2 linked regions of the Lactiplantibacillus plantarum genome follow. The protein of the gene in region 2 binds, or shares a complex with, the protein of the main gene of each other region. Links are inferred from orthologs where the notes say so. Each region holds a gene or a part of one and is shown on either strand. Other genes may lie near its edges.

The links. Proteins that work in one complex are often made in the same cells at the same time.
Region 1: the proteins of uvrB (region 2) and pcrA are in contact, whole or in part, in a crystal structure (PDB 7EGT), measured with the Thermus thermophilus proteins. The link is inferred for Lactiplantibacillus plantarum from one-to-one orthologs. Residues at the interface, in WP_096411307.1 of Thermus thermophilus: Glu23, Leu25, Arg26, Asp27, Gly28, Glu29, Arg30, Phe31, Arg55, Glu326, Asp327, Phe328, Glu379, Ser382, Gln383, His398, Gly400, Arg401; in WP_096412145.1 of Thermus thermophilus: His654, Arg656, Phe657, Gln666, Asp668, Glu669, Lys680, Arg681, Leu682, Ser683, Lys685, Tyr686, Ala687.

The regions. Positions count from the first base shown.
Region 1 is NZ_CP039121.1:2,276,299-2,279,244, forward strand. It holds pcrA (DNA helicase PcrA), read right to left. Parts: upstream 2,635-2,946; coding sequence 367-2,634; downstream 1-366. Other genes in the region: ligA (NAD-dependent DNA ligase LigA), read right to left, coding at 1-350. UniProt on the Escherichia coli protein: A helicase with DNA-dependent ATPase activity. Unwinds DNA duplexes with 3'-5' polarity. Translocates on single-stranded DNA with 3'-5' polarity. Initiates unwinding more efficiently from a nicked substrate than double-stranded DNA.
Region 2 is NZ_CP039121.1:2,600,395-2,608,958, forward strand. What follows is about bases 5,600-8,564. They hold uvrB (excinuclease ABC subunit UvrB), read right to left. Parts: upstream 8,102-8,564; coding sequence 6,098-8,101; downstream 5,600-6,097. Other genes in these bases: uvrA (excinuclease ABC subunit UvrA), read right to left, coding at 5,600-6,063; E5260_RS12295 (HD domain-containing protein), read right to left, coding at 8,250-8,564. In the rest of the region: argH (argininosuccinate lyase), read right to left, coding at 1-1,099; E5260_RS12275 (argininosuccinate synthase), read right to left, coding at 1,099-2,334; E5260_RS12280 (S-ribosylhomocysteine lyase), read right to left, coding at 2,671-3,147; more of uvrA, read right to left, coding at 3,208-5,599. UniProt on the Escherichia coli protein: The UvrABC repair system catalyzes the recognition and processing of DNA lesions. A damage recognition complex composed of 2 UvrA and 2 UvrB subunits scans DNA for abnormalities.

The DNA of each region.
Region 1 (2,946 bases), 330 kb from region 2 along the record:
TAATCGACTGGATGACCAACGTTTTGTTCCAAGCGATCAACAAACTCTTGTAACTCAGCTTGTGAAAAGACGTCGCCCAATGACAACATCGGAATCTCATGGGTCACTTTATCAAAGCCTGCTTTAACCGTTCCACCAACTAATTGCGTCGGTGAATCCGGTGTAACGAGCTGTGGAAAAGTTTGTTCGAGTTCGACCAACCGTTCATACTTTTGATCATACACACTATCTTCAACGTTCGGCGCATCTTCGTCATAGTACTGCCGACGCCATTCATTTAACGTTTGCCGTAAAGCAGCCGCTTCATCAGCCGCCTGCTCAACCGTCATTGTGTTGGGTTTGTCCGCCATCAGCCAGTCCTCCTAACTAGTCCTGTACTTTTTGGATCGGTGCAAATGCGGCTAATAACCGCTTGATTCCTTCAGATTTGAAAGCAATGTCTAGTTCAGCATCTTCACCAGCACCGGAGACCTTCACGACCGTTCCGGTTCCCCACTTACGATGCTTGACTTTATCACCGATCGACCAACTATTCTTGTCAGCACCCGTGCCACTAGCCTTCTTGACCGTGGCCCGCGTCCCCACTGGATTCTTTTTATATGAAGGTGTAAAAGCACGCCGTTCACGATCCGCACCAAATGGAACTTTAGGACCAGTGCTACTTGCACCATCCAACGTATTTTCATTTTTGAGTAATTCTGGTTCGATTTCTTCAACGAAACGGGAAGCCGGATTATTCTGCCGCCGACCGTAAAGCATCCGTGAGTATGCATTGGTCAAGTACAGCTTCTTCTCAGCCCGCGTAATCCCAACGTATGCTAACCGCCGTTCTTCTTCCAGCTCGTCTTCATCCATCATTGCCCGGGACAGTGGGAAGATACCTTCTTCCATCCCAATCAAGAAAACAACCGGAAATTCTAGCCCCTTCGCTGCATGTAACGTCATCAGCGTCACGGCTTGGGGTTCTTCCTCAACGTTATCCACATCCGAAACCAGTGCTAAATCCGCTAAGAAGTCCACGAATTTGTCACTATCTTCATCTTCAGGTTGATAACTATCATCGAATTGTTTGGTGACAGACAAGAATTCTTCAATGTTTTCGATACGGGCTTGTGCCTCTAACGATTTCGTTGCCTTAGCATCTTTCAACGCCTTCATGTAACCCGTGCGGTCAAGAATCTCTTGTGTTAAATCCGTCACGGATAAGTATTCCCGCATAGCGCGCAATTCATTCATCGTCGCTGCAAACTTCGCTAAAGCACCCTTCGCTCGTGCTGAAATGCCATTAGCCATATCAACATTGCTAGCTGCTTCCAACATGGAATAACCCGCTTCATCCGCGAACAACCGCAATTTTTCAACACTCGTTTGACCAATGCCGCGCTTAGGTTCATTAACGACCCGTTCAAAGTTCATTGAATCTTGATCGTTCACTGCCAAAGTCAAGTAGGATAAGACGTCCCGAATTTCTTTACGGTCATAGAACTTATTACCACCGACCATTGTATAGGGGATGTTCGCCTTAACGAGTGACTCTTCCATTACCCGGGATTGTGCGTTCGTCCGATAAAGGATCGCAAAATCGCCGTAGTCCATTTTGTCCTGCTGCATGCTTTCTTGAATCTTGGCAATGACAAAGTGAGTTTCATCACTTTCACTCTGACCACGATAATAAGAAATCTTGTCACCCGGTTCATTCTCAGTCCATAATTTCTTCGGCCGCCGCGTTGAATTATTGTTAATAACTGCATTAGCCGCCGACAAAATTGTCTTTGTCGAACGATAGTTTTGCTCCAACATCACCGTGTCAGCTTGCGGATAATCCTTTTCGAAATCGAGAATATTTTCCATGTTGGCACCCCGCCAACCATAGATGGATTGATCCGCATCCCCAACTACACACAAATTTTTATATTTGTCAGCTAACAAGTTGACTAACGTATACTGTGCGTTATTAGTATCTTGATATTCATCCACGTGAATATAATGGAATTTGTTTTGGTACCACGCCAGCGTTTCTGGATTCTGCTTGAATAATTGAATCGTCAGCATGATCAGATCATCAAAGTCAACGGCTTGATCAGCCGCTAATTCACGTTGGTATTGCAAATAAACGTCTGCCACGACACTCTCAAAGGGACTGGCAGCCGATTCTTTATACATCTCCGGCGTTTGTAAGTCATTTTTCGCATTTGAAATTGCGGATAAGATTGACCGTGGATCAAATTTTTTCGAATCGATATTTTGTTCCGTCAAGATTCGTTTGACTAAGGTCCGTTGCTCGCTAGTGCCGGCGATTGTGAACGCTCGGTTATACCCGATTTGTTCAATGTCACGTCGTAAAATTCGGACACACAGGGCATGGAACGTTGAGACCCAGACCTCCTGCGCCGATTCACCTAACAGCTTACCAACCCGTTCACGCATTTCGCGTGCGGCCTTGTTCGTAAACGTAATCGCTAAAACATTCCAGGGGTTGACCCCTTGCTCTTCAATTAAATAAGCTACCCGGTGCGTCAATACACGGGTCTTCCCCGAGCCCGCACCGGCCATAATTAGTAGCGGTCCTTCTGTGTCTAAAACGGCTTCTTGCTGCTTGTCATTCATTCCTGCCAATAGGCTTTCTTTCGACACGCTGTTCGCCACCCTTTCTAAAAATCAGTCACCAAACATTATAGCAAATTTTGGCCGTGATTGCTGTACTTTAAGGTCAGCATCTCATACAAAAATCGCGGTTTTTCCATTGTCAGTGACACCTATGTTAATTTTACAACTTCTACTATTCACGGGAAACGAATTGACGGCAATATTGCGTAACTTTAAGTAATTTTGAGACTCCCTCAATTTCTAACCAAAATACCCGCCACGCCAATCTCAACGATTCCCCCTCAGATAACCGTATCTCGCCATTTGGCTGGCTTCTCCCCAACCGCTAAAAAAATCCAA
Region 2 (8,564 bases):
AGAAATCGTTAGTCGTGGCATCAGCCATCCGATCTTCATTAACGGTCAGCGTTGCCAACATGCCGGTGAAGACGTGGAGACTCGTTAACACGGTCGTGACCGTATCAAACGCCCCTTCTTTGTCTTCTTGCAGATCCTTATTGTAAGCGAGCGGAATCCCTTTCATGACAGTTAGCAATCCCATCAAGTTGCCGTAAACCCGGCCGGACTTGCCCCGAATCAATTCGGCCATGTCAGGGTTCTTCTTTTGCGGCATAATCGAACTACCCGTTGAAAACTGATCGCTCAAACTGATGTACTTGAATTCATAACTGCTCCAGCTGACAATTTCTTCACAAAACCGTGAGAGATGCATCATCAGGATCGAAGCATTGCTGAGAAACTCAAGCACGAAGTCCCGGTCAGAAACGGCATCCAAACTATTATGATAGACTTCACTGAATCCTAATAGTTTCGCACTATATTCCCGGTCGATTGGAAAAGTCGTTCCAGCAAGTGCAGCGGCTCCCAATGGCGAAATATCGGTATGCTTCAGGTTAAACTCGAAGCGTTCCATGTCCCGCTTGAACATTTGGTAATAAGCTAACAGGTAGTGCGCGTACGAGATGGGTTGGGCGTGTTGCAAATGCGTGTACCCCGGCATGACCGTCTCCACGTTTTCACTCGCTTTATCGACCAATACTGTTTCCAGTTCATGTAGCCGGTCCAATATTAGTGGTAATTGATGCTTCAAGTACAAGTGGAAATCCGTGGCAACTTGGTCATTCCGCGACCGGGCCGTGTGCAACTTCCCAGCGACCGGCCCAATCTCTTCGGTCAATAATGACTCAATATTCATATGAATGTCTTCGTTGACCGTTGAAAATTCCAACTTACCTTGTTTTTGACGCTCAGCCAAGGTTTCCAATCCAGCAACAATTTGATCAACATCAGCGGCGGGCAAAATACCAGTTTTCTTCAACATTTTAACGTGTGCCAGTGAACCAGCAATATCTTCTGCGGCAAGCAACTGGTCAAAGCTAATTGATGCCCCAAAGTCATCAACATACTTAGCACCCGTTTCGGTAAACCGGCCACCCCATAGCTTCTGGGTACTCATTAGGCGTGTGCCTTATCAGTCTTAGCTTCAGCCTGAGCCTTCGCTTGGACTTGGGCATTAACTTGCGTTGGTAGGCCCCATAGCTTAATGAAACCAACTGCCGCTTGTTGGTCAAATGAATCCGCTGATGTATAGGTTGCCAAGTTCGTATCATATAGTGAGTTGGGTGACTTCCGCCCCTCAGTAATAACGTTACCCTTGAAGAGTTGTACCCGAACTACCCCATTGACGACTTGCTGAGTTTGCTTTAAGAAGGCAACCATCGCTTCCATCAATGGTGAGAACCAAAGACCGTTGTAGATCGTATCCGCAAGCTTTTGTTCAATGATTGGCTTGAAGTGAGCTAACTCACGCTCAAACGTCAAATCTTCCAAATCTTTATGTGCTTTGAGCAATACCGTTGCAGCTGGTGCTTCGTAAACTTCCCGTGACTTGATACCGACCAACCGGTTTTCAATATGGTCGATCCGACCAATTCCATGTTCACCAGCAATCTGATCCAACTTGATGATTAAATCAGCTAGGTTAAGTGATTCACCATCTAAAGCAACTGGCACCCCAGCCTCAAAAGTGATTTCCAAAGTCGTTGGCGTATCCGGCGTATCAGCTAAGGCCTTCGTCCGGTCAAACGCATCGGCAGGCGCGCCCTGCCATGGATCTTCTAGAATGCCACATTCATTAGCCCGGCCCCATAAGTTTTCGTCAATCGAGTAAGGACTGTCCAAATTGATTGGTACGGGAATATTGTGTTCCTTAGCGTAATCGATCTCTTCTTCCCGTGACCAGTGCCAATCACGTACAGGCGCTTCGATCTTGATATCCGGTGCAAGAGCGTGGATGGCAACCTCAAACCGAACCTGATCATTACCCTTCCCAGTACAGCCATGGGCAATTGCAACAGCGTGCTCTTGCTTGGCTAATGTGACTAACTTCTTAGCAATTAAAGGACGTGAAAGTGCTGAAACCAGCGGGTATTCACCTTCATACAAGGTATGACCTTGTAAAGCAATTAACGCATATTCTTCAGCAAATTCTTGCTTAGCATCAATCATATATGATGAAACAGCCCCTAATTTTAGGGCCTTTTCTTTGATTGCATCCATGTCCTTGCCTTCACCAACATCAATTCCGCAGGCCACAACATCATAGCCCTTATCCTTCAACCAACTAATTGCGACCGACGTATCTAAACCACCAGAATAAGCGAGAATAATTTTATCATTTTGTTTGACCATTGATTTGTACCTCCGAAATTTTTATCTTTGCTTTTATCAATGACAGTATCGTACCACCCAATTTAACTTTATTCAATAATATTTTAAATATATTCATTATTTGCGCAATATTCACTAAAATATAGAATTTTTATGCAGATATTCACCAATATCAGTATATTTTTTGTTATTTTTGAAACACTACCTTAATCTAATCTTAGATTGTTTTCCCACGATTCAGGACCGCTAAGCTCGCACAATGTCAGTAAACAGCAAAAAGAGCCTAGCTTTTCGTTATGAAAAGCTAGGCTCTTTTTAATTGGTGGCCGGCACCACCATTACTTTTTATATTTTGGTCTATTCAACGACTTTGCGTACAAATGGATCCGATGAAATTCCTTGCGATAAAATCAACTTGGCCCATTCCTTAGCTGAGAATAAAGAATGATCCTTGTAATTCCCACAGCTATCGATGGTCGTCCCTTGTACGTCTTCCCACTTAGCTGGGCCAGCAATGAATTCTAATGAGGACTTCAATGCCTTAGCAACTTCAACGGTGTCATGTTCACCCCAAGTAATCAAATGAAAACCAGTCCGACAACCGAATGGTGAGCAGTCAATCACGCCATCCATCCGATCACGTAATAATCCAGCCAACATATGTTCAATCGTGTGTAAGCCCGCCGTATCAATAGCGGTCTTGTTAGGTTGAACTAACCGCAAATCAAAATTAGTGATGGCATCACCCTTAGGCCCATTTTCCACCGTAATTTTACGAACGTAAGGTGCTAAAACCTTGGTATGATCTAATGTAAAACTTTCTACTTTAGCCATGTACAAACAACTCCTCTAAATTAAAATTACATTACAAACTCAAGTGTAGCACATTGCCCGTTATTTAGCAGGTGCAGTTGCTTCACGTGCTCGATCCCGTTCTAGAACGGGCTTCAAGTATTGGCCAGTATAACTTTCAGCCACTTCAGCGACCTGTTCTGGTGTCCCAGTAGCAACGATTGTTCCGCCGCCGTCACCGCCTTCTGGGCCCAAGTCAATCAAATAATCCGCCGACTTCACAACATCCAAATTATGCTCGATGATTAACACGGTATTACCCGCATCCACCAACCGATCCAAGACACCAATCAAGCGCCGAATATCTTCACTGTGCAACCCAGTCGTTGGTTCGTCCAAGATGTAGAAATTCTTCCCCGACTGTTGTTTGTGCAATTCGGAAGCTAACTTCATCCGTTGGGCTTCTCCACCTGATAAAGTCGTGGCGGGTTGGCCTAACTTAACATAGCCCAAACCAACGTCGACCAAGGTCTGTAGTTTCCGTCGAATCTTTGGAATTGGTTCAAAGAACTTAACAGCTTCTGAAGCGGTCATTTGAAGAACATCGGCAATATTTTTGCCTTTGTATTCAACTTCCAACGTTTCAGAATTGTATTGCTTACCATGACACACTTCACAAGGTACAAAGACATCGGGCAAGAAATTCATTTCAATTTTTAGAATCCCGTCACCGTGACAAGCCTCACAACGACCACCCTTAGTATTAAAACTAAAGCGGCCCTTCTTGTAACCACGTAATTTAGCTTCATTCGTTTGTGCAAATAAATCACGAATATTGTCAAAGACACCAGTATATGTGGCCGGATTACTGCGTGGTGTTCGGCCGATTGGACTTTGGTCAATATTAACTAACCGTTCAATATTCTTAATACCACTGACACTCTTATACTTACCAGGCTTTTCAGAATTACGATTCAACTTCTGTGCCAATACGCGTTTCAAAACATCGTTAACCAAGGTCGACTTACCAGAACCGGAAACCCCCGTTACCACGACAAATTCGCCTAGTGGAAAATCAACGTCAATTTGCTTGAGGTTGTTTTCGGCCGCACCAGTGATACGAATCTTCTTACCATTACCCGGACGCCGAGTTTCAGGTAGTGGGATAAACCGTTTGCCCGATAGATATTGGCCGGTCAGTGACTTCCGCGAGCGAGCCACTTGCTTGGGCGTTCCGGCCGCCATGACCTCACCACCGTTTTCACCGGCACCCGGGCCGATATCCACGATATAGTCAGCGGCCCGCATCGTGTCTTCATCATGTTCGACCACGATCAACGTATTCCCCAGATCGCGCATCTTCTTAAGTGAACCAATCAAGCGGTCGTTATCCCGCTGATGCAATCCAATTGATGGTTCATCCAAGATATAGAGCACGCCGGACAAGTTCGATCCGATCTGTGTTGCTAACCGGATTCGCTGGGCTTCCCCACCAGACAGCGTCCGTGCAGAACGGCTGAGCGTTAAGTACGCCAGTCCCACATTTTGCAAGAATGATAACCGGTCGCGGATTTCCTTCAAGATTGGTTTAGCAATCACGAGACTTTGTTCTGATAAGCTCAACTCGTTAAAGAAATCGAGTTCCTTACCAATGGCTAAGTCAGAGACCATCCCGATATGTTCGCCACCAACTTTGACAGACAGGGCCTTGCGATTTAAGCGGAACCCATGACAAGTCTGACAAGTGAGTTCCGTCATATACTTTCGCATCACATCGCGGGTGAAATCACTATTCGTTTCGTGGTAGCGGCGGTCAACATTGTTGATAACGCCCTCAAACACAGCGTCAACATCGCGAACACCACCAAAGTCGTTCTGGTAGTGGAAATGGAACGTCTTTCCGTTAGACCCATACAAAACCGTTTGTTGATCAGCTTTTGATAAGTCTTCATACGGCACATCCATCGGAATTTCTAACTGTTCACAAGCTTGCTTCAACATTTCAGGATAATACTGTGAACTGATTGGATTCCAAGGCGCTAACGCACCTTCAGCCAATGTCAGCGACTTATCAGGTACGACAAGGTCCTCATCGACTTCTAGCTTGATTCCGAGACCTTCACAGTCTGGACAAGCTCCCTGAGGCGCGTTAAACGAGAATAATCGTGATTCAAGTTCTCCCACAGTAAACCCACAGATAGGACAAGCATAATGTTCTGAGAACATAATGGGTTCGCCACCGATCACATCCGCAATCGCATAGCCCCCACTTAATCGCAACGCCGCTTCAAAAGAATCAAATAACCGAGAACGGTCACCTGACTTCACAACGATCCGATCAATGACGATTTCAATCGTGTGTTGTTGATTCTTGTTCAGTTCAAAAGTTTCACTGATATCATGAATATCACCATCAACACGGACCCGCACGAAACCTTCACGCTTGATCTTTTCAAAGATCTTTTTGTGCTCGCCCTTTTTCTGGCGGACAATTGGTGATAAAATCTGCAACTTCGTTCGTTCCGGTAATTTCTGAATCCGATCAACCATCTGTTCAACAGTTTGACTCGCAATCGGTGTCCCATCGTTCGGGCAAATCGGTTCACCGACTCGGGCCCACAGTAACCGTAAATAATCATTGATTTCTGTAACGGTTCCGACCGTTGAGCGCGGGTTTTTGGATGTTGTTTTCTGATCGATCGAAATAGCCGGACTAAGCCCATCAATTGAATCAACGTCTGGTTTTTGCATCTGTCCTAAGAATTGACGCGCGTACGCTGACAAACTTTCCACGTAGCGACGTTGTCCTTCCGCGTACAAGGTATCGAACGCTAACGAACTCTTACCTGAGCCAGACAGCCCCGTAATCACGACTAATTTGTCGCGCGGGATGGTAACGTCGATATCTTTTAAATTATGGGCTCGCGCACCGTGAATGACAATCTTATCATTTGCCAAAAAAAGGCCTCCTCAATCTCAAGCCAGCAACCTGCTAGCTAATTTGTGCTTTCAATTCCATGACCGTATCACGCAGCGTTGCGGCTTGTTCAAAGTCGAGCTTCTTAGCGGCGGTCTTCATCTGTTCTTCCAACTTACTAATCATATCTAATTGTTGTTCACGGGTCATATCATCAAAGTCGGTTTCTAAGAAGTCATCCTTCTTGCCCGCGTCTTCAGTGGTCTTCGTCGAAGCAATTAGCTCTGGAATGGCCTTCTTAATCGTATGTGGCGTGATGTGATGATCTTCATTGTACTTCATCTGTACGGCACGACGACGTGCAGTCTCATCCATCGCGGCCTGCATCGAATCAGTCGTGGTGTCAGCGTACATAATCACTGAACCGTGCTCATTACGAGCCGCCCGACCAATCGTTTGGATCAACGAACGCTCGTTACGAAGGAAACCTTCCTTATCCGCATCCAAAATCGCAACTAGTGAAACTTCGGGAACGTCAATTCCTTCCCGCAACAAGTTGATCCCGACCAACACATCGAACTTGCCCAGACGCAGGTCGCGGATGATCTGCGTTCGTTCCAACGTCTTAATATCACTGTGCAAGTACCGTACCTTGATGCCTAAATCCTTAAAGTAGTCGGTCAAATCTTCCGCCATCTTCTTAGTTAACGTGGTGATAAAGACCCGTTCGTTGACCTCAATGCGCTTATTGATTTCACCCACTAAGTCATCGATCTGACCCATAATCGGTCGAACCTCAATCGTAGGATCCAATAAACCAGTTGGTCGAATAATTTGCTGGACGACATGCTTGGTCCGATCCATTTCGTAAGGGCCCGGCGTTGCGGACATATAAACCACTTGATTAATATGCTGTTCAACTTCTTCAAGTTTCAATGGCCGGTTGTCCAACGCACTTGGCAAACGGAAGCCATAATCGACTAGCATTTGTTTACGTGCTCGGTCCCCATTATACATTCCCCGAACTTGGGGCATCGTCACGTGTGACTCATCGACCACGAGCAAAAAGTCCTTCGGGAAGAAGTCCAGTAACGTATACGGTGGTTCGCCAGGTTTACGGCCATCCATAAAACGTGAATAGTTCTCGATACCACTAGTGTAGCCCATTTCTTTGAGCATTTCGACATCATAGGTCGTCCGCTGCTTGAGTCGTTGCGCCTCTAACAATTTGCCATCGGCTGTCAATTCTTTCAGGCGGCCATCCAACTCATCTTCAATGCCCTTGATGGCGTGTTCCATAATCGCATCATTCGTCATAAAGTGGGTCGCTGGGAAGATCGCAACATGTTCACGATCAGCTACAATTTCACCGGTTAAGGCGTCAATCTCACGGATTCGATCAATCTCATCGCCAAAGAATTCAACGCGCAATGCGTGGTCATCCCGTGAAGCCGGAAAGATTTCTACGACATCACCATGGACCCGAAAACGCCCCCGCTGGAAATCAATATCGTTACGATCAAATTGAATATCAACAAGTTTACGCAACAGATCATTGCGGTCGATCTCCATGCCGACTCGCAGTGAGACTACGTGATCTTGGTACTCGTGAGGATCCCCTAAACCGAAAATACTGGAGACCGATGCCACGACGATCACATCGTTGCGTTCCAATAATGAGCTGGTCGCAGAGTGCCGTAACTTATCGATTTCATCGTTGATTGCCGAGTCCTTTTCGATATAGGTATCACTCGAAGGCACGTACGCTTCCGGCTGATAATAATCGTAATAACTCACAAAATATTCAACGGCATTGTTCGGGAAAAACTTCTTAAACTCCCCGTATAATTGACCCGCTAACGTCTTGTTATGTGACAAGATTAACGTTGGCTTATTCACCTTTGCAATCACGTTCGAAATTGTAAAGGTCTTCCCGGTCCCGGTCGCCCCCAACAAGATCTGCTCTTTTTCTCCCGATTCAATGCCAGCAGTTAATTGCTGGATCGCTTGGGGTTGATCGCCCGTTGGTTGGTAATCTGAAACTAAGTCAAAATGATTATTATCTACCCGATCAATCAAACGTAGTCCTCCTTTTAAACGGTCACCCGTTCATATCATCTATTGATAACTAAATCTTACTGTCGCACCATAAAAAATAGGCAAGCCCGCGCTTCCCTATCACATTCAAATCGCATTTAATTTTAGCACATCGAACATACTTTCGCCATTAATCGGATTGCGGCCCGGCCGTTAAAATCTGGGTCGTCAGCGCCTGTAATTGATCCTGATGCGTGAACGGTTCCGCTAACATCTCTGGCAGCACTGCTTTTAAGAAATATTGAACACTAGTCATCTTTTTAAACGCGACAATTGTTTTTAAACTTTCTTGATAAATATCCCTAAAAACTGGTTCTGGATTACCCTTTTGAATTTCACCAAACGACTCATACAATAGGTCAATTTTATCGGCTACCGACAATATCTGGCCTTCTAGCGTTTCATCCTTGCCTTCTGATAGACGCCGTGAATAAGCTGCCTGAAA